DNA from 4 places in the Superficieibacter sp. genome. Region 1 is predicted to be linked to each of the others. Evidence: predicted binding sites of a transcription regulator. Region 1 holds the regulator's gene; each other region holds the start of a gene.
What was found. Region 1 encodes Fur, which represses iron uptake genes when iron is present. Its sites were predicted from a motif close to ATAATAATGAGAACNACTATCAA; they were not measured.
Positions count from the first base shown of each region.

Region 1 (4,918 bases):
GAACTGCATGGATTGCATGATATGTTCAATCATGCCGCATTTACGACCTGTATTGGTATTGGTAATCACCCAATAGGGGGTGCCCGGCACCTGTTTCGGTTTAGTCTGATTACCGCTTTGCAGCAACGTCTGCTCGTCGGAGGCGAAATAAACGCGGGTCCGACCGTGCAGGGATTCAGTGGCTTCGGCGAATGCGTTGCTGTCCAGTGAATAGAGTGTAGACAGCACCAGCATAAAACGATTCACCGCTTTGCGTTGCTCTGCATATTCGTCAGATAACAGCAGTTCACGCATTGCGCGAACGTTATCTTTAGGAGAGTTAACCGGTTTTTTCTCCACCACTGGCGCGGGGGAAGTGACCTCTTTATTCACCGGTGTGGCAGGCTGTGATGCGGCGGAAAACTTCAGTATGCGCCGTAAAATGTCGGATGCGCTCTCACCAATGTGCTGCGTGTGGCTGGCAATATAGCGATAGAGTTCATCATCAACTTCGATCGTTTTCATCTTTATCCAGTACGATAATTAAGAGTACAAGTTATTGAGATTATAAGGTCAAATCTCAACTGCGGATAGCGTCAGGCCAGGATGACCGCAAAAGTCAGGAAACTTCTGAACGCTTGCAGCCGGGCGGCAGAATGTTCACCATGATACCCTAACCTGCCAGAGCGAAAAAAAGATCTTTACCATGAAATTAAACACTCGCACGCTATCTGCACAAAATTCGACTACCTCTTCACCGGTGGTTCTGGTTCACGGCCTGTTTGGTAGCCTGGATAATCTCGGCATTCTCGCCCGCGATCTGGTGAGCGACTATGACGTCGTTCAGGTCGATATGCGCAACCACGGCCTTTCCCCGCGTTCGCCTGAAATGAACTATCCGGCGATGGCGCAAGATCTGCTTGATACGCTCGACGACTTATCTATTGATAAAGCCACCTTTATTGGTCACTCGATGGGCGGCAAAGCGGTAATGGCGCTGACCGCGCTGGCAAAAGATCGCATTGACGGCCTGGTGGCGCTGGATATCGCCCCGGTCAATTATGCGGTCCGCCGCCATGATGAAATCTTTGCCGCCATTAACGCCGTCACCGCTGCCGCCAGCACCACGCGCCAGCAGGCCGCGACGGTCATGCGCGACATTATTGCTGAAGAAGGCGTGATCCAGTTTTTACTGAAATCGTTCGTTGACGGCGAATGGCGCTTTAACGTGCCGGTACTGTGGGAGCAATATCCACATATCGTCGGCTGGGAAACGGTTCCGGCGTGGGATCGCCCGGCGCTGTTCGTTCCCGGCGGTAATTCGCCATACGTCACCGCTGAATACCGCGATGCGCTGCTGGCGCAATTCCCGCAGGCCAAAGCGCACGTCATTGCCGGAGCCGGTCATTGGGTGCACGCTGAAAAACCGGACGCGGTGCTGCGGGCCATCCGCCGCTATCTGAACGAGCAGCAGTGATTAAAAATCCAACGTCCGTACGCCAGATTGCTTGCGGACGTTGGCGTGCCTGCTGCACTGATGTATGATGGCGCGCTACTCAACCGGGCAAAGGCCCGGCTGCTCGTTTCCCCCGAAGTCACTCTGAATCATGGCAAAAGAACAAACGGACCGTACGACAATAGATCTGTTCGCGAATGAGCGTCGCCCGGGAAGACCCAAAACCAGTCCCCTCTCGCGTGACGAACAGTTGCGCATCAATAAGCGTAATCAGCTTAAGCGTGACAAAGTGCGCGGCCTGAAGCGGGTTGAGTTAAAACTTAACGCCGATGCCGTGGATGCGCTGAACGAACTGGCGGAAGCCCGTGAAATCAGCCGCAGTGAACTGATCGAAGAAATGTTGCTCCTTCAGCTTGCGCATCTGCGCGGGCAGGATATTGTCTGAAAAGTCGTCCAGAATCCCCTTTCATGTAGCAGAGAGTGCAGTCGGACGCGATTGCTATTTCCGGGTACTTCTCTGTTCTGCTATGATTGCCTTTATCCGTGTGCAATCCGCCACCACCATATCAATAAGTATCAAGAGGTTATTTCACTCATGGCAATCACAGGCATCTTTTTCGGCAGCGATACAGGCAACACTGAAAATATCGCGAAGATGATTCAAAAGCAGTTGGGTAAGGACGTTGCCGATGTGCATGACATTGCCAAAAGCAGCAAAGAAGACCTTGCCGGTTACGACATTCTGCTGCTGGGCATCCCGACCTGGTACTATGGTGAAGCACAGTGTGACTGGGATGACTTCTTCCCGACGCTGGAAGAGGTAGACTTCAACGGTAAGCTGGTAGCGCTGTTTGGTTGCGGCGATCAGGAAGACTACGCGGAATACTTCTGCGACGCGTTAGGCACCATCCGCGATATCATCGAACCGCGCGGCGCGACCATCGTCGGTCACTGGCCGACCGCTGGCTACCATTTTGAAGCATCGAAAGGTCTTGTCGATGACGACCACTTTGTGGGCCTGGCGATTGACGAAGACCGCCAGCCAGAACTGACTGCTGAACGCGTAGAGCAGTGGGTAAAACAGATTTCTGAAGAATTGCACCTGAAAGACATCATCAACGCCTGATGATTAAAGGCGCAGCGGCGGCTGCGCCTTGTTAATAGTTTTAAGCAATCAAAATAATTGCTACATTTTTTTAACTTTTCAGTACATACCTGTACAATAGCCACTGATTTAACGAGGTCAGTGCGCCACTTTGCAGGCCGTGCCTCGTTTTAAACGCTAACTTTGTCTGATACTTGCAGTTTTCAATCAGGCATCGCAGTTCTATAATGAGAGGCGTTACGACAGTTGCACTCTCTGTAAATACTTCCTTGCCAGGAAGTGAATCTTATAGCAACAGGACAGATTCCGCATGACTGACAACAATACCGCATTAAAGAAGGCAGGCCTGAAAGTCACGCTTCCCCGGTTAAAAATTCTGGAAGTGCTTCAGGAGCCTGACAACCATCACGTCAGTGCGGAAGATTTATACAAACGCCTCATTGACATGGGCGAAGAGATTGGCCTGGCCACCGTCTACCGGGTACTGAACCAGTTTGACGATGCCGGCATTGTGACTCGCCATAATTTCGAAGGCGGCAAATCCGTTTTTGAACTGACCCAGCAGCATCACCACGATCACCTGATCTGCCTCGACTGCGGCAAGGTTATCGAATTCAGCGATGATTCTATTGAATCCCGCCAGCGTGAGATTGCTTCGAAACACGGCATCCGTCTTACCAACCACAGCCTTTACCTGTACGGGCACTGTGCGGAAGGCGACTGTCGGGAAGATGACAACGCTCACGACGGCGTAAGCAAATAAACAAAAAACCAGCCATCCGGCTGGTTTTTTTATCATCACATCTGACGGTCAGAAGATGGTAAACGGGGCGATGACCATAAATTTGACGTCGCGCTCATCCTGGAAGATGTTGCCGTAGCCGCCGGAATAGCTCGGAATGTCAGAATGGTTGTCATACTCGGTAAAGTGCAGTTTGAACATCGTGCCTTTTGCCCGACCGTCCTGAAGGGTATAGACCGCATCCAGGCTGTACGAAGACTCTTCGATGCTTCTGTCTTTATCGTAGTAAGCGTCGGGGTTGCTCTGCCAGGTGGACGGTTTAGCATCCCAGGCATAGACATAAGACGCGCCTACCGCGAAGCCTGGCAGATCCCAGTTTTTCAGATCGTACATCGCGCCGAAGAACACCGCTTTTTCATCGTTGGCGTTAAAGTCAGAGCGGTTATCCCACCAGATATCAAGGCGACCGTTGGAAGACGCGTAAGTCGGCGTCATACGTTGCAGGAAGTAGCCCTGCTGACCGTCCGCTTTCACCCAGGTGCCTTCCAGACGTAAATCCACCACTTCCGCCACTTTATAACCGAAGGTCAGCGCCTGAAGCCACGCCGTGCCATCATAGAGATCGTTAATGGTATGGTCATCGGCTTTATCGCGCGTGCCGTAGAACTGATAGCTGGTGGTAAACGGATTGCCGCCCAGATCGATTTTATAGCTGGCTTTGGCAAAATACTGATCGATGTACCCTTCCGCCTGACCAAAGGCCGCTTCCAGCACAAAATTATTTTTGAAATCGTATTTTGCGCCCAGGGAGTGCAGGTAATCGACGTTGGTCTTCTGGTCGTTCTGGTAGAATTTGTCCATCTCCAGATGCCACGGCGATTTGTACTCGTTGGTCCACATATACGAGAAGCTCAGCGCGCCGGTTTCGCCGTAGTCAAAGTTTGCCCCCGCTTCTGCCCCCTGATAGGTGCCGGGCATAAAGCTCCAGTGTGGAGCCAGCAGCGTCTGACCGGTTGGCTGAATATAACCCGCCCGCGCCCAGGCCGGACCGTATTTGAATTTTGCCGCCGCTTTATACAGGCTTATCCCGCTTTTATCGCCAGACCAATTTTCGTCATAGGCTTTATTACTTTTAGAGAACGCTATTTCGTTCGGGTGAGCGCTGTCTCCGTTTTCGGCCATTTCAATGGCGGTAAAAGCGGCAACATCAACGCCGAACATATCGGCGATATAACCGGACTGGAAATCAAGATTGGCGTTCCAGGTGGAGTGCGAAAGGTTGGTTTTATATTTGTCTTCGTCGGTGACGTCTTTACGATCACGCTCACGTTGCCAGTAGTAGATCCCGCCAGTTAAGGTGGAATCGTCAATAAACCCTTCAGCTCTGGCCTGCGATGCGGCCATAAAACCAGACATTGCGGTGACACCGGCAATAGCCAGCGCCAGCGTACTACGTTTGCCACTGAACGTACGCATAAGTTCATCCTCTTTGACTTTAAAAACGCCGACTAACGCGGCGATAAAAAAATAAAATTACAAGGCAGCACGCTAAAAGTGGGCGGACTGATGGCATAAAGAGTATTTTTCGCGACGCGAATTATCAACACTTTTAGAAGGGTAAAATGCAGGATTATGA
Region 1 is NZ_DAMAPU010000004.1:54,377-59,294, forward strand. It holds gene seqA (replication initiation negative regulator SeqA) at 1-504, opposite strand, end outside; gene ybfF (esterase) at 686-1,456, shown strand; gene ybfE (LexA regulated protein) at 1,587-1,880, shown strand; gene fldA (flavodoxin FldA) at 2,031-2,561, shown strand; gene fur (ferric iron uptake transcriptional regulator) at 2,851-3,303, shown strand; gene chiP (chitoporin ChiP) at 3,352-4,758, opposite strand.

Region 2 (4,918 bases), 130 kb from region 1:
CAAACAGACGCTGGAATATTACGGCTATCTGGTCCAGCAGGCGACGGTGTTTGGGCAGCATGTGCATGTGGGTTGCCAGAACGGTGACGATGCGATTTATCTCCTGCACGGCCTGTCGCGCTTTGTGCCGCACTTTATCGCCCTGAATGCCGCCTCGCCTTATCTTCAGGGGGCAGACAGCCGCTTTGCCTGCTCGCGGCTGAATATTTTTTCTGCCTTTCCCGACAACGGCCCGATGCCGTGGGTGAGCAACTGGCAGGCGTTTGAAGGGCTGTTTCGCCGTCTGAGCCATACCAGCATGATCGAGAGCATCAAAGATTTGCACTGGGACGTGCGCCCCAGTCCGCATTTTGGCACGGTGGAAGTGCGGGTAATGGATACGCCGCTGACGCTCGCCCATGCGGTTAATACCGCCGGATTTATTCAGGCGATTGCCCACTGGCTGCTGGCGGAGCGTCCATTTAAGCACCAGGAGCGGGACTACCTGCTGTATAAATTTAACCGTTTTCAGGCGTGCCGCTACGGGCTGGAAGGCGTGCTGACGGATGTGCATACCGGCGAGCAGCGCAGTATTGCCGAAGATATCACCAGCCTGCTGGACACACTGATGCCCTATGCGGACAAACTGGGTGGCGGGAGTGCGCTGGAAGACATTGCCCTGACGCTGAAATCGGGCAAGAGCGAGGCGCAGCAAATGCGCGATTTTATCGCCGACGGCGGTTCGCTGATTGGACTGGTGCAAAAGCATACTGAAATCTGGGCGGCATAGTAGCCGCCTCACGCGTCAGGCTTTACAATGCGCCATCCGCTTTTTAACAGAAGATTAACGCTGCATGAAACATCCGCTCGAATCCCTGATGAGCGCCGGCGGCATTTTGCTGCTGGCGTTTCTCTCCTGCCTGCTGCTTCCCGCGCCATCGCTCGGGCTGGTACTGGCGAAAAAACTGATGACCACTTTTCATCTGACGGATCTGAATCAGCTATATACCCTGCTGTTTTGCCTGTGGTTTCTGGCGCTTGGCGTTATTGAGTATCTGATTATCCGCTTCGTCTGGCGTCGCTGGTTTGCGCACACGGTTTAGGCCAGTGAAGTCGCGCATTCCGGCCACCAGCGCTTCGCACCAGGCCGCATAGTCGTGACCGCTGGACCACGGATGGAAGCTCGCCCGGTAGCCTTTGTCATGCAGTACCCGCGCAAAATCCTCGGTGTTGCGGAAAATCCCGCCGTCCGGTCCCTGGCTTTCAAAACGTCCGGCCTGAAGCCAGAAGCGAATCGGATAGCGCGGCGACTGCTGATACTGGCGGGTCAGCCAGCCTGCGTCCTTTCCTTTCGGCGACCACCAGTACGAACCGGAAAGACTCAGCACATTGCCAAACAGACGCGGATAACGCAGCGCCACCCACGACGACGCAAGGCCGCCATAGCTGGAGCCTGCCAGCACCGTTTTCTGGCGCTGAACCGGGATGCCCTTCTGCTGTAGCCACGGCACCAGCTCATGCGCCATAAAATCGGCAAATGCCGGATTCGGCGGCAGCTCCTGACCACGACGAGCGTGATCGAGACTGTCGATAAAAACAATATTCACCGGCGGCACGATGTGGCGGGCGATTAAATCGTCCATCACGCTGGCAAAGCGGTATTCATCCTGATAAACCTGACCATCAAACAGCAGCAGCGTCCAGCGGGCGGGCTGCGCCACGCGCGGACGGTAGAGAATAATGTCGCGACGGTTATTGAGGATCTGGCTGTAAAGCGTTTCTCTGCTGAGCACCCCGTGGCGCACCGGCCGGGCCATGCGCTGCGGCGTACAGTAGCGGGCTGGCCCCAGCGCCAGCAAAGAGTAGCGATTAAAGCGATCGGCCTGACGGGTGTTCATGGTCGCGGGATTCAGCGGATCGGCCTGGGCGCTGACCAGAATCGCCCGCCGCTGGTCGCGCGGCGTGCCCTGTACCTGCGGCACGTCAGGAGCCAGCTTGTACTGCATCAGCGTATCGGCGGGCACCACATAACTGCGAAACCAGACGTCTGACCGACCGAGGCGAAACAGCGGGTCGTGATCGCCTGCGGGCGAACCCAGAATAAAGACGTTGTTACGCGCCCCGCGCCACAGGAACGTGACCCGCTTGTGTGTGGCATCCACCGGCTCCACCAGCGGCGTTCCCTGCTGCTGCCGGTCGTGCCAGAAGGCGTCGGTGGTGCCACCGCGCGCCAGTTCCCGCGCCAGCTTTTGCAGCAGCGGGCTGACCGGCGCAAGCATCTGGGTACGCGGCAGCGACGACGTTTCTTTAATGCGCCAGCGAAAATGCCAGCGCGCGCCCTCTTCGCCGTGCAGCACCAGCGAGGAAGGCTGATTCACGGGAAGCGAAAACAGTAGCGTCTGTTCGCCATCCACTGGCCCGGCCTCCAGCAGCGAGCGCAGGCGGCGGTTTTGCCGATCGAGCAGCCGCGCATCCGTCACCCCGCTGAGGGTGGCGGAAACATAATTCTCGCCCAGCGCCGGTAGCTCAAAACAGACTTCGCCGCTGGCATCAAATTTACCCTGCTGTTCACCCTGTACGGACATCGCCTCACAGCCTGCCGCCAGCGCAGGCGTTGCACTCAGACCAATCAGCAAACCACTCCATGCCATTTTCATTCGTAAAACTTTCCCGCTGAAATTTGTCACAACGCTAATGCAAATGATAATAATTTGCAATATTATCTACGCCGTTTATGGTTACGCATCCGGCTATACATTTTTTGTATACGGGGTGTTTTTTAAAAACATCATTCACGGGGTTTTACTAAAAAAATGTTCAAAAATAATAAGATAATGCATCTCTGGTTAATGAGTATAGCGACCACGGCCATCAGCCATCAGGCGCTGGCTGCGGAAGAGACGATGGTAGTCACCCAGGGCAACAGTGAAGATCCCACTGCACCGCTGAAAGGCATGGTCGCCACCAAAACGCTGTCAGCGACCAAAACCTCGGCGGAGCTGGTGAAGACGCCGCAGTCGATTTCCGTCGTCACCCGCGATCAAATGAACGCCCTCGACGTGACCTCGGTTTCCGAAGCGTTGCGTTACAGCGCCGGGGCGTTTACCGAATATCGCGGTTCTTCCAACCGTAACGATGAAGTTTTCGTGCGCGGCTTCAGCTACGTGCCGAAATTTCTCGACGGCCTGAGCTACGGGGCGACCGCCTCGTCGCAAACCGGCACCGTCGATCCCTGGCTGCTGGAGCGCGTCGAACTGGTGCGCGGCCCGGCATCGGTGCTGTTTGGTCAGGTCAACCCTGGCGGTCTTATCAGCATGACCAGCAAACGCCCCACCAGTGAGGCGATCCATGAAGTGCAGTTCCGCACCGGTAATCACGATCTGGCGGAAGGCGCGTTTGATTTTGGCGGCCCGCTGAGCGATGACGGACGCGTGCTGTATCGCCTGAACGGGATTGCCCGCACCCAGCATAATCAGGTCGATGACTATAAAGAAACGCGGATGGCGATTGCCCCGGCGATCACCTGGTTCCCCAACGATCAGACGCGCTTCACCCTGCTGACCAGCTACCAGAAAGATCCCGATGCGGGTTATCGTAACTTCCTGCCGTATTACGGCACGGTAGTGGATGTTGGCGGGCGGTATATTCCGCATGATTTTAACGTCAGCGATCCGAACTACGATCAGTCATGGCGCGAACAAACGATGATCGGCTACGAGTTCGAACATCAGTTTAACGATGCTCTCACCTTCCGCCAGAACGCCCGCTACGCCACCATCAAGCAGAAATACCGCTATCTGGTGTACGCCACCAGCCCGGCAAACAGCTCCCTGCTGACCCGTCGCGCCCAGCGTGAGGATCGCAAGACCGACGAGTTCGGCCTGGATAACCAGCTTGAAGCGCACGCCACCACCGGCGCGCTCGATCACACCCTGCTTGGCGGATTTGATTACAAGTCCAGCCGCGATAATCAGTTCCTCGCGCGCGGGGCAGGTGCACAGTACAACCTCGACTGGCGAAATCCGGTTTACGGGGTAAATGTTGATGAAAGCACCTTCAGCACGATGACCGACGAGCAGCAAAATCTCGATCAGATGGGCGTTTATTTGCAGGATCAGATGAGCTGGAACAACTGGGAGCTGCTGCTTTCCGGGCGCTATGACTGGTCCGAAGTGCGCACCACCGATTTTACGGCGGCGGAGAAAATCCAGCAGAACGACAATAAGTTCACCTGGCGCAGCGGGCTGCTTTACGCTTTCGACTTTGGCCTGTCACCGTACGTGAGCTACAGCACGTCGTTTGAGCCAAATCTGCAAACTAACCGTGCGCCGGGCACCGCGCCGTTTGCGCCGACCACCGGCAAGCAGGTGGAAGCGGGTCTGAAATATCAACCGGTACAAAATACGCTGATGAGCGTGGCGCTGTACGACCTGCGCCAGAACAATGTGCCGACCTATAACAGCGCGCTGGGCTGGTTTGAAAATGCGGGCGAAGTGCGTTCGAAAGGCGTTGAGACGGAGATCCACTCCACCCTGTGGCAGGATACGGTCAACCTGATCGGCTCGTACACCTATACCGATGCGGAAGTTGCCAGCACCACGGTTGTCGGAACCCAGGGGAAAACCCCGGCCCGCATCCCGACGCATATGGCCTCGGCGTTTGCCAGCTACACCTTCCCTGGCGGCCCGCTGAAAAGCTTAACCGCAGGCGTGGGGATGCGCTATATCGGCACCAGCTATGGCGATGCGAAAAACACCTTCAAAGTACCGTCGGTGGATTTGTATGACGCGATGGTGAGCTACGAACTGGGTGAACTGAACAGCAGCCTGAAAGGTGCGACCGTCAAGTTCAACGTCAATAACGTGGCGGACACCAAATACGTAGCCTCATGCGCCAGCGATAGCGCGTGCTTCTATGGTATTGGCCGCACGATGACCGC
Region 2 is NZ_DAMAPU010000004.1:188,883-193,800, forward strand. It holds gene RT197_RS09985 (YbdK family carboxylate-amine ligase) at 1-769, shown strand, start outside; gene RT197_RS09990 (DUF1158 domain-containing protein) at 834-1,082, shown strand; gene RT197_RS09995 (alpha/beta hydrolase-fold protein) at 981-2,636, opposite strand; gene RT197_RS10000 (TonB-dependent siderophore receptor) at 2,793-4,918, shown strand, end outside.
Region 2: a site for Fur is predicted at 2,680-2,702, ahead of RT197_RS10000 (TonB-dependent siderophore receptor). Genes of this name have one in related genera too.

Region 3 (4,918 bases), on a different contig from region 1:
GACCATCGACAAACACCAGTCGCAGGGCATCCACTTCAAGCGCCAGCGCATCACGCTGGGCAGCGGTGATAGCGCCCGGCGCAACAGCAACAAAGGTGTTGCCAAGCAGTCCATCCAGCGGCGTATATTTCCAGTTTTCGTGCTTGCGGGTCGGCAGACCGAGCCGCAAAAGCTGTTGCAGATGCTGCTGCGCGCGCGGCGAACGCTGTGCGCTCTGCGCTTCAAAAAGGTGGTGCCACTGTTGCAGCGCGTTACTGCTGTTCGGTAAGCCAGCCATAGCCCTGCTCCTCCAGTTGTTTGACCAGAGTAAAATCGCCCGATTTCACAATCCGCCCCTGATAAAGAACGTGAACATAATCCGGCTTGATGTAGTCAAGAATACGCTGGTAGTGGGTGACGATGATAAAAGCGCGTTTGCCGTCGCGCAGAGCATTGACCCCTTCGGAGACGATTTTCAGCGCGTCGATATCCAGCCCGGAATCCGACTCATCGAGAATGCACAGTTCCGGCTCCAGCACCGCCATCTGCAAAATGTCATTGCGCTTTTTCTCACCACCGGAAAAGCCGACGTTCACCGAACGGGTCAGCAGATCTTCTGGCATCTTCAGCAACTGGATTTTTTCTTCCATCAGATCCTGAAAATCAAAGCGGTCGAGCGCTTCCTGCCCCCGGTAAGTACGCACCGCATTCAGCGCGGTTTGCAGGAAAAACTGGTTGCTGACGCCGGGAATTTCTACCGGGTACTGAAAGGCCATAAAGATGCCCTCACCAGCGCGATCTTCCGGTGACAGCTCCAGTAAATCCTTCCCGCGAAACGCTACGCTGCCCCCGGTGACTTCGTAATCTTCGCGCCCGGCAAGCGTGGCTGAAAGCGTGCTTTTGCCTGAGCCGTTCGGTCCCATGATCGCGTGAACTTCGCCCGGACGGACGTCAAGATCCAGCCCGCGCAGGATCTGTTTATCTTCTACTGAAACCTGTAAATCTTTAATGCTTAACATGATTGTTCCTTTAATCTTAACCGACGCTGTGTTCAAGGCTGATGGCCAGCAGTTTTTGGGCTTCAACCGCAAATTCCAGCGGCAGTTCTGAAAATACGTCCTTACAGAAGCCGTTGACGATCATCGAGATCGCATCATCTTCGCTAATCCCGCGTTGCAGGCAGTAGAAAAGCTGATCTTCACCAATACGCGAGGTGGTGGCCTCATGCTCAAGCTGGGCGCTGTTATTACGGCATTCGACGTACGGGAAGGTGTGCGCCCCGCTGTCAGGCCCGATCAGCATAGAATCACACTGGGTAAAGTTACGCGCGTTGGTGGCCGTCGGCATAATTTTGACCAGACCGCGATAGCTGTTCTGGCTGTGTCCGGCGGAGATCCCCTTCGAGATGATGGTCGATTTGGTGTTTTTGCCGATATGGATCATCTTGGTGCCCGTGTCGGCCTGCTGATGCCCGCTGGTCAGCGCCACGGAGAAAAACTCGCCGATGGAGTTATCGCCGCGCAGAATACAGCTTGGATATTTCCAGGTGATAGCCGAACCGGTTTCCGACTGGGTCCAGGACATTTTGCTGTTTTCGCCTTCGCACAGCGCGCGCTTGGTCACGAAATTCAAAATGCCGCCGGTATTGTTATCGCCAGGGAACCAGTTCTGCACCGTGGAATATTTCACCTCAGCGTCTTTATGAATGATCACCTCCACGACCGCCGCATGAAGCTGGTAGCTGTCACGCACCGGGGCCGAGCACCCTTCGATGTAACTCACGTAGCTGCCTTCATCAGCCACCAGAATAGTGCGCTCAAACTGCCCCGTTTTTTCCGCGTTGATACGGAAATAGGTCGACAGCTCCATCGGGCAGGTCACGCCTTTGGGTACGTAAATAAACGTGCCGTCAGAGGCCACCGCCGCATTAAGGGCGGCAAAGAAATTGTCGTTACCGGGCACCACGGTGCCGAGGTATTTTTTGATCAGTTCAGGGTGATCGTGAATGGCTTCGCCAAAGGAGCAAAAGATAATCCCCTGTTCCGCCAGCTTTTCACGGTAGGTAGTGGCGACAGATACCGAGTCGAAAATGGCATCCACGGCCACTTCACGCCCTTCGCGCACCGGTACGCCAAGCTGGTTAAACGCGGCTTCCACTTCGTCGGTCAAAAACGACGCCGGGCCGGTTTGCTGTACCGCGCCGGGCTGCGATGCGCAGGTGTCGTCGCAGTTACCGCAGGACGGCGCGGAATAGTAGCTGTAATCCTGATAGTTCAGCTTTTCGTAGTGCGCCTTCAGCCAGTGCGGCTCTTCCATCGTCAGCCAGGCTTTATACGCATTCAGACGGAATTCCAGCATCCACTCCGGCTCGTTACGTTTAGCGGAGATCGCGCGCACCACCTCTTCGCTGATCCCGTGCGCCAGTTCGTCGGTTTGTAAGTGGGTAAAAAAGCCTTCTTTATAATTCAACGGCCCGGACCACATTTTGACATCGTCAGTTGCTTCAGTATTACGTGACATAATTATTCCGCCTGCACCCCAAAACTTTCTCCGCAACCACATTCATGTTGCGCTTTCGGGTTATGAAATTTGAAGATCTGGTTTAAGCCTTCACGGACATAATCTATTTCGGTCCCGTCGATAAAGGGCATCGCTTGCAGGGGCACCCACAGGCGTGCACCCTCGGACTCAAAAAGAAGATCGTCTTTCTGCGGCTCAGTTACCGTATCCAGCACATAGCCAAAGCCTGCGCAGCCGGTTTGTTTAACACCCAGCCTCAGCCCCTGAATGCCAGGCTGCTTATTAACCAGCTGGCGAATATGTTCAGCGGCTGCCGGGGTCATTGTCAGACCATGCCAGGCAAACTCCGTGGGATCAAAGGTCCCGGAATGCAAATCCATAGGTCTACCTCACGTTAAATAGGCGGAAAAGTTAATACTATGTTAGTGATAATGATTATCACTTCAACCCACTCGCAGTGCGGGTATTCACCATAGTGACCATTCCATTGCGCATGTATTAAGCATAGACCCCCTGCATTAACTCGCTGCGGGGAATCTCAATTACTTAACCCATTGATAATAAATAATACTAATTAAAAAGACGGCGCTAAAAAGCGACAGATGAAAAGTTGTATAGGTAATGCCTATTTATGAAATCAAAAAAAGGCAAATATGCGACACAGATTAATAACGCTACTAAAAAAGCCGTGTTAGAGTGCAGCCAGGGTGTAATAATGACCTGCCGCTTCGCAATCCCGCAGTCACCGCATGTTGAGGTTAACCGTCATTGTCGGCGCATTATTCGTTGCCAGTCTGTGGCTAACAGAGGGGAAAATATGACAAACATTATTTTAGGCATGATTGCCAAGATTTCTAAAATGGATGCGGAGACGAAACAACTTACGGCCCGCGTTGAGGCGCAGACGCTGCTGCTGAGTGCTTTTTTACTCACCGTGAGCAAGGAAGGCGGCGTGGTAGAAATGATTGAGGCGGTTAAAAAAGCCATCAACACTGCAATTGAACTCGCCGAAAGCCCGCTGAAATCAGATGCAGAAATTCTGCTTAATGAATTTAATGAAATTCTGTCGTTTGCCCAGCTAATCACCAACGCCAATGCCGAACTGGATGTGCAGGCGCTGAAAAGCCTCACGTCTGGCGATGACCACAAATAAAACGCGGGGCCATCGCCCCGCGTTTTACCTCAAAAATAGAGTGATGACTCTCCCGCCGGGCGCGTTTTAAAACGCCGGTGGATCCACAGATACTGCTCTGGCGCGCGCAAAATTTCATGCTCAATCATTTTATTGATATAGCTGGCCGCTTCAAATTCATTGCCGCGCGGAAAATCATCAATTTTCTGCCCGATATGCAATGAGTAGCCGCGCCCACTGTCTTTACGTACCATCGAAATCGTCAGAATTTCGGCACCGGAAAGGCGGGAAATGACATAGGTGCCGTTGGTCGTCGCGGCATTCTGTACCGAGAAGAAAGGGGCAAACGTGCTGCCCTTCGGACCGTAATCCTGATCCGGCGCAAACCATACCGCCTCACCGCCTTTCAGGGCATTGACCAGTCCTTTGAGGTTATGGCGGTCAATCATCGATTTATTCGAGCGCAAGCGACCACGGGTCTGAACCCATTCCATTACCTCGCTGTTATGCGGACGGTAGGTCGCCATCATCGGCTGGCACAGCCCCATCACGCGACCCCCCAACTCCAGCGACATAAAATGGACGCCAACGACCATAACGCCTTTTTGCTTACGCTGGGCGTCGAGCAGGTACTGATACCCTTCCACGTCAAACCATTTGCGTACCCGGCGATCGGACCAGAACCACGCCATGCCGGTTTCGATGAGCGCCATACCCAGCGAGGCAAAATTCTTCTCGATCATTGATTTACGCTGTGGTGCATCCATGCCGGGAAAACAGAGTTCAAGATTACGGTTAGCGATGGTAGCCCGGCGCTGAAGAAAGCGCTGCGAGGTGCGACCCAGCGCTGAACCAAACCAAAAAAGAAAGGGATAGGGTAACTGGACCAGTAACCACAGGACGCCCAGACCAAACCAGGTCAACCAGTGGCGTGGGTGAAGAAACGATAATTTAAATTGTGGACAAGCCATATTTGTTCCTTAAGCGGAAGTCGTGTAGCGCTTAAAGGAGAAACGAATGAATTCATTAGTCGTTACGCGATACGGGTTTTAACTAGGACATCTGAAGGAGGGAATAAATCCGTGGGCGGAGAATATCATACGCTTTTAAAAGTAAAAGGATATTACGTGCGGGCACACTTCTTTTCAGAAGTGTGCCCGTGCCTTATACCACGGCGGTGGTCAGCCGGGAGGTGCAACATAACCGGCCTTGTTCATCAACAATATTAATTTGCCAGACCTGATGACGCCCCCCGAGGTGCAGGGCCTGGCATTTCCCGCGCACCCG
Region 3 is NZ_DAMAPU010000001.1:779,201-784,118, forward strand. It holds gene sufD (Fe-S cluster assembly protein SufD) at 1-277, opposite strand, end outside; gene sufC (Fe-S cluster assembly ATPase SufC) at 252-998, opposite strand; gene sufB (Fe-S cluster assembly protein SufB) at 1,015-2,499, opposite strand; gene sufA (Fe-S cluster assembly scaffold SufA) at 2,502-2,879, opposite strand; gene iraP (anti-adapter protein IraP) at 3,317-3,652, shown strand; gene lpxP (kdo(2)-lipid IV(A) palmitoleoyltransferase) at 3,682-4,602, opposite strand; gene menI (1,4-dihydroxy-2-naphthoyl-CoA hydrolase) at 4,796-4,918, opposite strand, start outside.
Region 3: a site for Fur is predicted at 2,919-2,941, ahead of sufA (Fe-S cluster assembly scaffold SufA). Genes of this name have one in related genera too.

Region 4 (4,918 bases), on a different contig from region 1:
GGCGTCCACGCGCCCAGATCGGCACGCACGGAAGCATCCAGCAGGGTCGTCGACGGCAGGCGCTCGGTATTACGATCGTCAGCCCACTGCTTGCCGATGTAGCGGATACCCGTTCCCACGCTGATACCGCCCGCAAACTGATAGTGCGCCCAGAACGACGCCATTTGATCCGGCGTGAGCTGCGGGGTATTACCGTCATTGCCGTCCAGCGAATCCTGGAAGCGCAAACGGTTCCAGGTATACGCGGCGATAGTGCTCAGTGCCGGGGTTATCTGATTACGCGCTTCCAGCTCGACGCCCTGTGAATGCACTTTGCCCGCCGGAATAAAGGTGGCGGTGGCAATATTAATATCGCGCGTCGCCACGTCTTTCTGGGTTAAATCGTAAATCGCCACGCTATAGAGATCGGCGGTGCCCGGCGGCTGGAACTTCAGCCCGGCCTCATACTGCTCGGCGGTGGTCGGCTTCAGCAGGGTGCCGTCGCTACCGGCAAGCGTCGCCGGGGTGATGGCTTCGCTGTAGCTGATATAAGGCGACAGACCGTTTTCAAAGGCGTAGAGCAGCGAGGCGCGGGTGCTGACGTGATCGTCCGAACGGCGATTAGACGTATTGAAGGTGTCGCTGACCTGTTCGGAGACGATGCGATCAAAGCGCCCGGACACATCCAGATGCCAGCGGTTCCACACCATCTCATCCTGCAAATAGGCCCCGGTCTGGTAGTAGCGACGATTATTGTCATCGCGGTAAGTCACTACATGCCCGGTCTGCGCGGTGTAGCCGGTGTACGGATTGAGCGCAGCGGCACTACCCGCGCCGGTCCACAAATCGTTACGGAAGCGATGGTATTCCCCGCCAAACGTCAGAGTATGCGCCACTTCGCCGGTGCTGAAATCGGCCTGCAACCGGTTATCGGTGGACCACGCATCCAGCGATCCGCGCGAGCCGCTGTAGCCACGCGACAGCTCGTCGCTGCCGTCAATCCAGCCGACCTGATATACCTGATCCAGCGACACGTTGGAGTGGGTGTAGCTGCCGCTGGAATGCACAGACCAGACATCATCAAACTGATGATCGAACTCCACGCTGTAAATTTGCTCCCGGCGCTTATAGCCGTCGCCCGGATCGCCTTCGTTGGTCTCATTCGACAGCTTGCGCCCGTTGTGCGCGTAGCGGGTGCCGTCCAGCGGCAGCGAACCGTGGTAACCGCCGGAAGGATCTTTTTGCAGATAGGCCCGCAGCAGCAGGCTGGTATCGGAATCCGGCTGCCAGAGCAGAGAAGGGGAGATGGCGTAGCGCTCTTCGCGGGTATGATCGTACTGGGTGTCGCTGGTGCGGGTCATGCCGATGATCCGGTAAGCCCACTGGTCGTTAATGGCATCGGTATAATCAAACGCGCCGCTTTTGGTATTTTGCGTCCCCCCGCCGAGGCGGAAATGGCCTTCCGGCGTAAACAGCGGACGCTTCGAGGTTAAATTAACCAGGCCGCCCGGCACGCTTTGCCCGTACAGCGCCGACGACGGGCCTTTCACCACGTCCACGCGCTCAACAAACCACGGATCGATCTGAATGACGTTATGGCTGCCGCCATCGCTCATCAGGCGCATTCCGTCGAGGAACAGGTTATCAACGTCGCCGCCGTGGAAGCCGCGCAGCGAAACGGTATCAAAACGGGTCGCGCCGCCGCCGAAGTTTGAATACACCCCCGGCGTGTAGTTCAGCGCCTGGCTGATAGTATTCGCGCCCTGATCGTCAATCTGCTGACGCGTGACTACCGATACCGACTGGGCGGTGGCGATCAGCGGCCGATCGCTTTTGGTCGCCCCGCTTGAGGTTTTGGCGGTATAGCCTTTGGTGGGAGCCTGCGCAGACTCCGTCGGCGCCGCCGTCACCACTACGGTTTCTTCTGCCAGCGCGAGGGCAGGAAACGCCAGGGCCAGCGCCCAGGCGAGCGACGAGCGCTTGATTATACGTTTTGAGGTCATCACAAATTCCGAATTTTGCTGAAAAGAAGGAGAAACAAATGAGAATTATTATTGTTAGCATTCCGTGACACAAGTCTTTTTACAGAGCAAAACGCCTGCAAAATCAGGGGAGATAAGTGCTAATGCCACGTCAGCAAAGGGAATTTCTGATACCAGAGGTTAGACCTGCTACCAAATCTGGTAGCAGGTCAGCGGGTTTACTGCGCCTGTTTTTGCGCTACCGCATCGTCGTTAGCCGCCTGCGGACGGGAAGCGGGGACGTTATCGCAGGGTTTTTCTTTCGGACAAACCAGATCCAGCATCTTCAGCGTTACGCCGTTAGTCCAGCCGAAACCGTCCTGCAACGGATATTCACCGCCGCCACCGCCGGTCCCGGTAGAGCTGACATCGTATTTCTCAACCAGCTTTTTCTCGCGGTCATAAGTATGCTGGACGTTGGTCAGGAAGCGCCAGGTCACGTCCATCGCCACTTTATCATGACCGTAATTTTGCAGCCCGGCGGTGGCGACCCATTGCAGCGGTGCCCAGCCGTTGGGCGCATCCCACTGCTGACCGCTTTTCACGGTTGTGGTGGCAAGACCGCCCGGTTGCAGCAGGTGCGAGGCGGTGGCGGCAGCGACTTTATCTGCCCGATCCTTCGCCGCCGCGTTAACGTACAGCGGGAACAGCGCCGCAGCCGTCAGTTGATGACGCACTTGCTTCGTTTTCAGATCGTAATCCGCGTACCAGCCGTCTTTGTCATTCCACAGCCAGTGCTCCATCGCCTGCTGACGCGCGCTGGCCTGGGCGTCATACTGGCTGGCTTTCGCCGTATCGCCCGCCGCTTTACTGGCGCGAGCCAGCACTTTCTCCATTTTGAACAGCAGGGCGTTCAAATCGACCGGCACAATGCTGGTGGTACGCAGAGTGCCAAGCTGGTTGGGATCGTCCATCCAGCGCGAGCTGAAATCCCAGCCGGAGGCGGCCCCGGCGCGTAAATCGCGATACACCTCGGTGGCCGGGCGACTGGGGGTATTTTTGGCGGTGGTGACGTCGTCAAGCCAGGATTCGGTGCGCGGCGCATCGCGCTCGTCCCAGTAACGGTTGAGGATCGCCCCGTCATCCAGCTTCACCACGCGTTTGTTGCTCTGCCCGGCGGTCAGCGCATCCGCGCCTTCCATCCAGTAGTTATGCTCTTTCTCAAGCTGCGGCAGATACGTTTTCAACACCTCATCGCCCTGGTGGTCGGCGAGCAGTTCAACCATAAAAGCGAAGAAAGGCGGCTGCGAGCGGCTGAGATAATAGCTGCGGTTGCCGTTAGGAATATGGCCCCAGGTGTCGATCTCATAGCCGAAGTTGGCGACCATATCTTCGATCTTATCCCAGTGTCCGCTCTCCGCCAGCCCCAGCATGGTGAAGTAGCTGTCCCAGTAGTAGATCTCACGAAAACGTCCGCCGGGCACCACGTAAGACTTCGGCAGCGGCAGCAGCGAATCCCACTTCGCCGCGTGGTCAGTGGTGCGGGTCAGCACCGGCCACAGGCCGTCAATATGTTCGCGCAGGCTTTGTCCGGCGGGCGGCACATACTTTTCACCTTCGCCGGGCAGAGTAAAATTAACGTCGATAAAATGGCGCAGGTCGAACCCGCGCTGGCTGCGCTGCATGCGGTAATCGGCGAGGATCATCAGCGGATCGCCTTTCGGCACCGCATCGGCAAACGTTTTTTGATCGGGAAAAAGTTTGGCACTTTGCACGTCGGTAAACAGCGGCCCCAGCAGGACATCAGGCGGCTGCGGCTGTTTAACGGCGTCATCCGCCAGGGCGGAAGCGGCGGCAAACAGAATGCCGCTCAGGGCGATCTTCAGCGCCAGCGTGGAAGGACGGCGCAAAGCAGGGGTGGTCATCGGTTATTCTCCTTTCAGGCAATCAGCGGATCCGCTGCAATCAACCTTCTGAAAACCTTAGACGAATATCGCCAGACGCGCGTAAAGAAAGTGGCATTTTGCGGCGCAGCAGACATATTCACGCCACAAAATGTCGCTTTCAGCTCACTCTCATTGCCGGGTTTTATTCTCCCAGAACACCACCCGCCGCTGTAGCCAGCGCACCGTTTGCGCGCCGCATAAGCCAATCAGCGCCAGCAGAACCACCCCCGCGAACATCGTCGCCACGCTCATGCTGACCGAACTGGACGCGATGAGATACCCCAGCCCGCTTTGCGCCGATAAAAACTCTGCCACCACCGCGCCAATCAACGCCAGCGCCACGCCAATTTGCAGTCCGGCGAAAATCTCCCCGGCCGCCGAGGGCAGCTTAACGTGAAACAGCAGAAAGGTGCGCGAAGCGGAAAACGCCCGGCAGGCATCCAGCAGTTCCGCATCGGTACGGCGGATGCCGTTAACGGTATTCACGAACAGCGGGAAAAAACAGACCAGCGTCACCAGCACGATTTTCGACAGGATGCCGAAGCCGAACCACACCAGAATAATCGGCCCCAGCGCCACCTTAGGCGTCGCCTGTAGCGCCACCAGCAGCGGATAAACAAAACGCTCGAAGGTTTGCGACTCGGCCAGCACCACGCCGAACACAATCGCCAGCAGGCTGCCGATCAGGTAGCCGCTTAGCGTTTCGCCAAGCGTGGTGGCGATGTGCGGCCACAGGCTGCCGTCGCGAAAACCATTCGCCAGCGCGTGGCCCACCGCCGCAGGTGAGGGCAGGAGATAATCGGGAATGGCGAAAAAGCGCACGCTCAGATCCCAAATCAGCAGCAGCACCGCGAGGCTTATCAACGGGTAAACGATCGGCAGGACTCTACGCATGGCTGAAATACCTCCGTAAATGCTGGCACAGGGCGAGAAAATCCGCATCGGCAAGGGTTTCCGGCGTGCGCGGACGCGCCAGCGGGATCGGCAGCGCTTCAATAATGCGCCCCGGCCCCGGCGACATCACCAGCACCC
Region 4 is NZ_DAMAPU010000003.1:333,064-337,981, forward strand. It holds gene RT197_RS08355 (TonB-dependent siderophore receptor) at 1-1,982, opposite strand, end outside; gene RT197_RS08360 (alpha,alpha-trehalase) at 2,180-3,865, opposite strand; gene RT197_RS08365 (ABC transporter permease) at 4,016-4,780, opposite strand; gene RT197_RS08370 (ABC transporter ATP-binding protein) at 4,773-4,918, opposite strand, start outside.
Region 4: a site for Fur is predicted at 2,015-2,037, ahead of RT197_RS08355 (TonB-dependent siderophore receptor). Genes of this name have one in related genera too.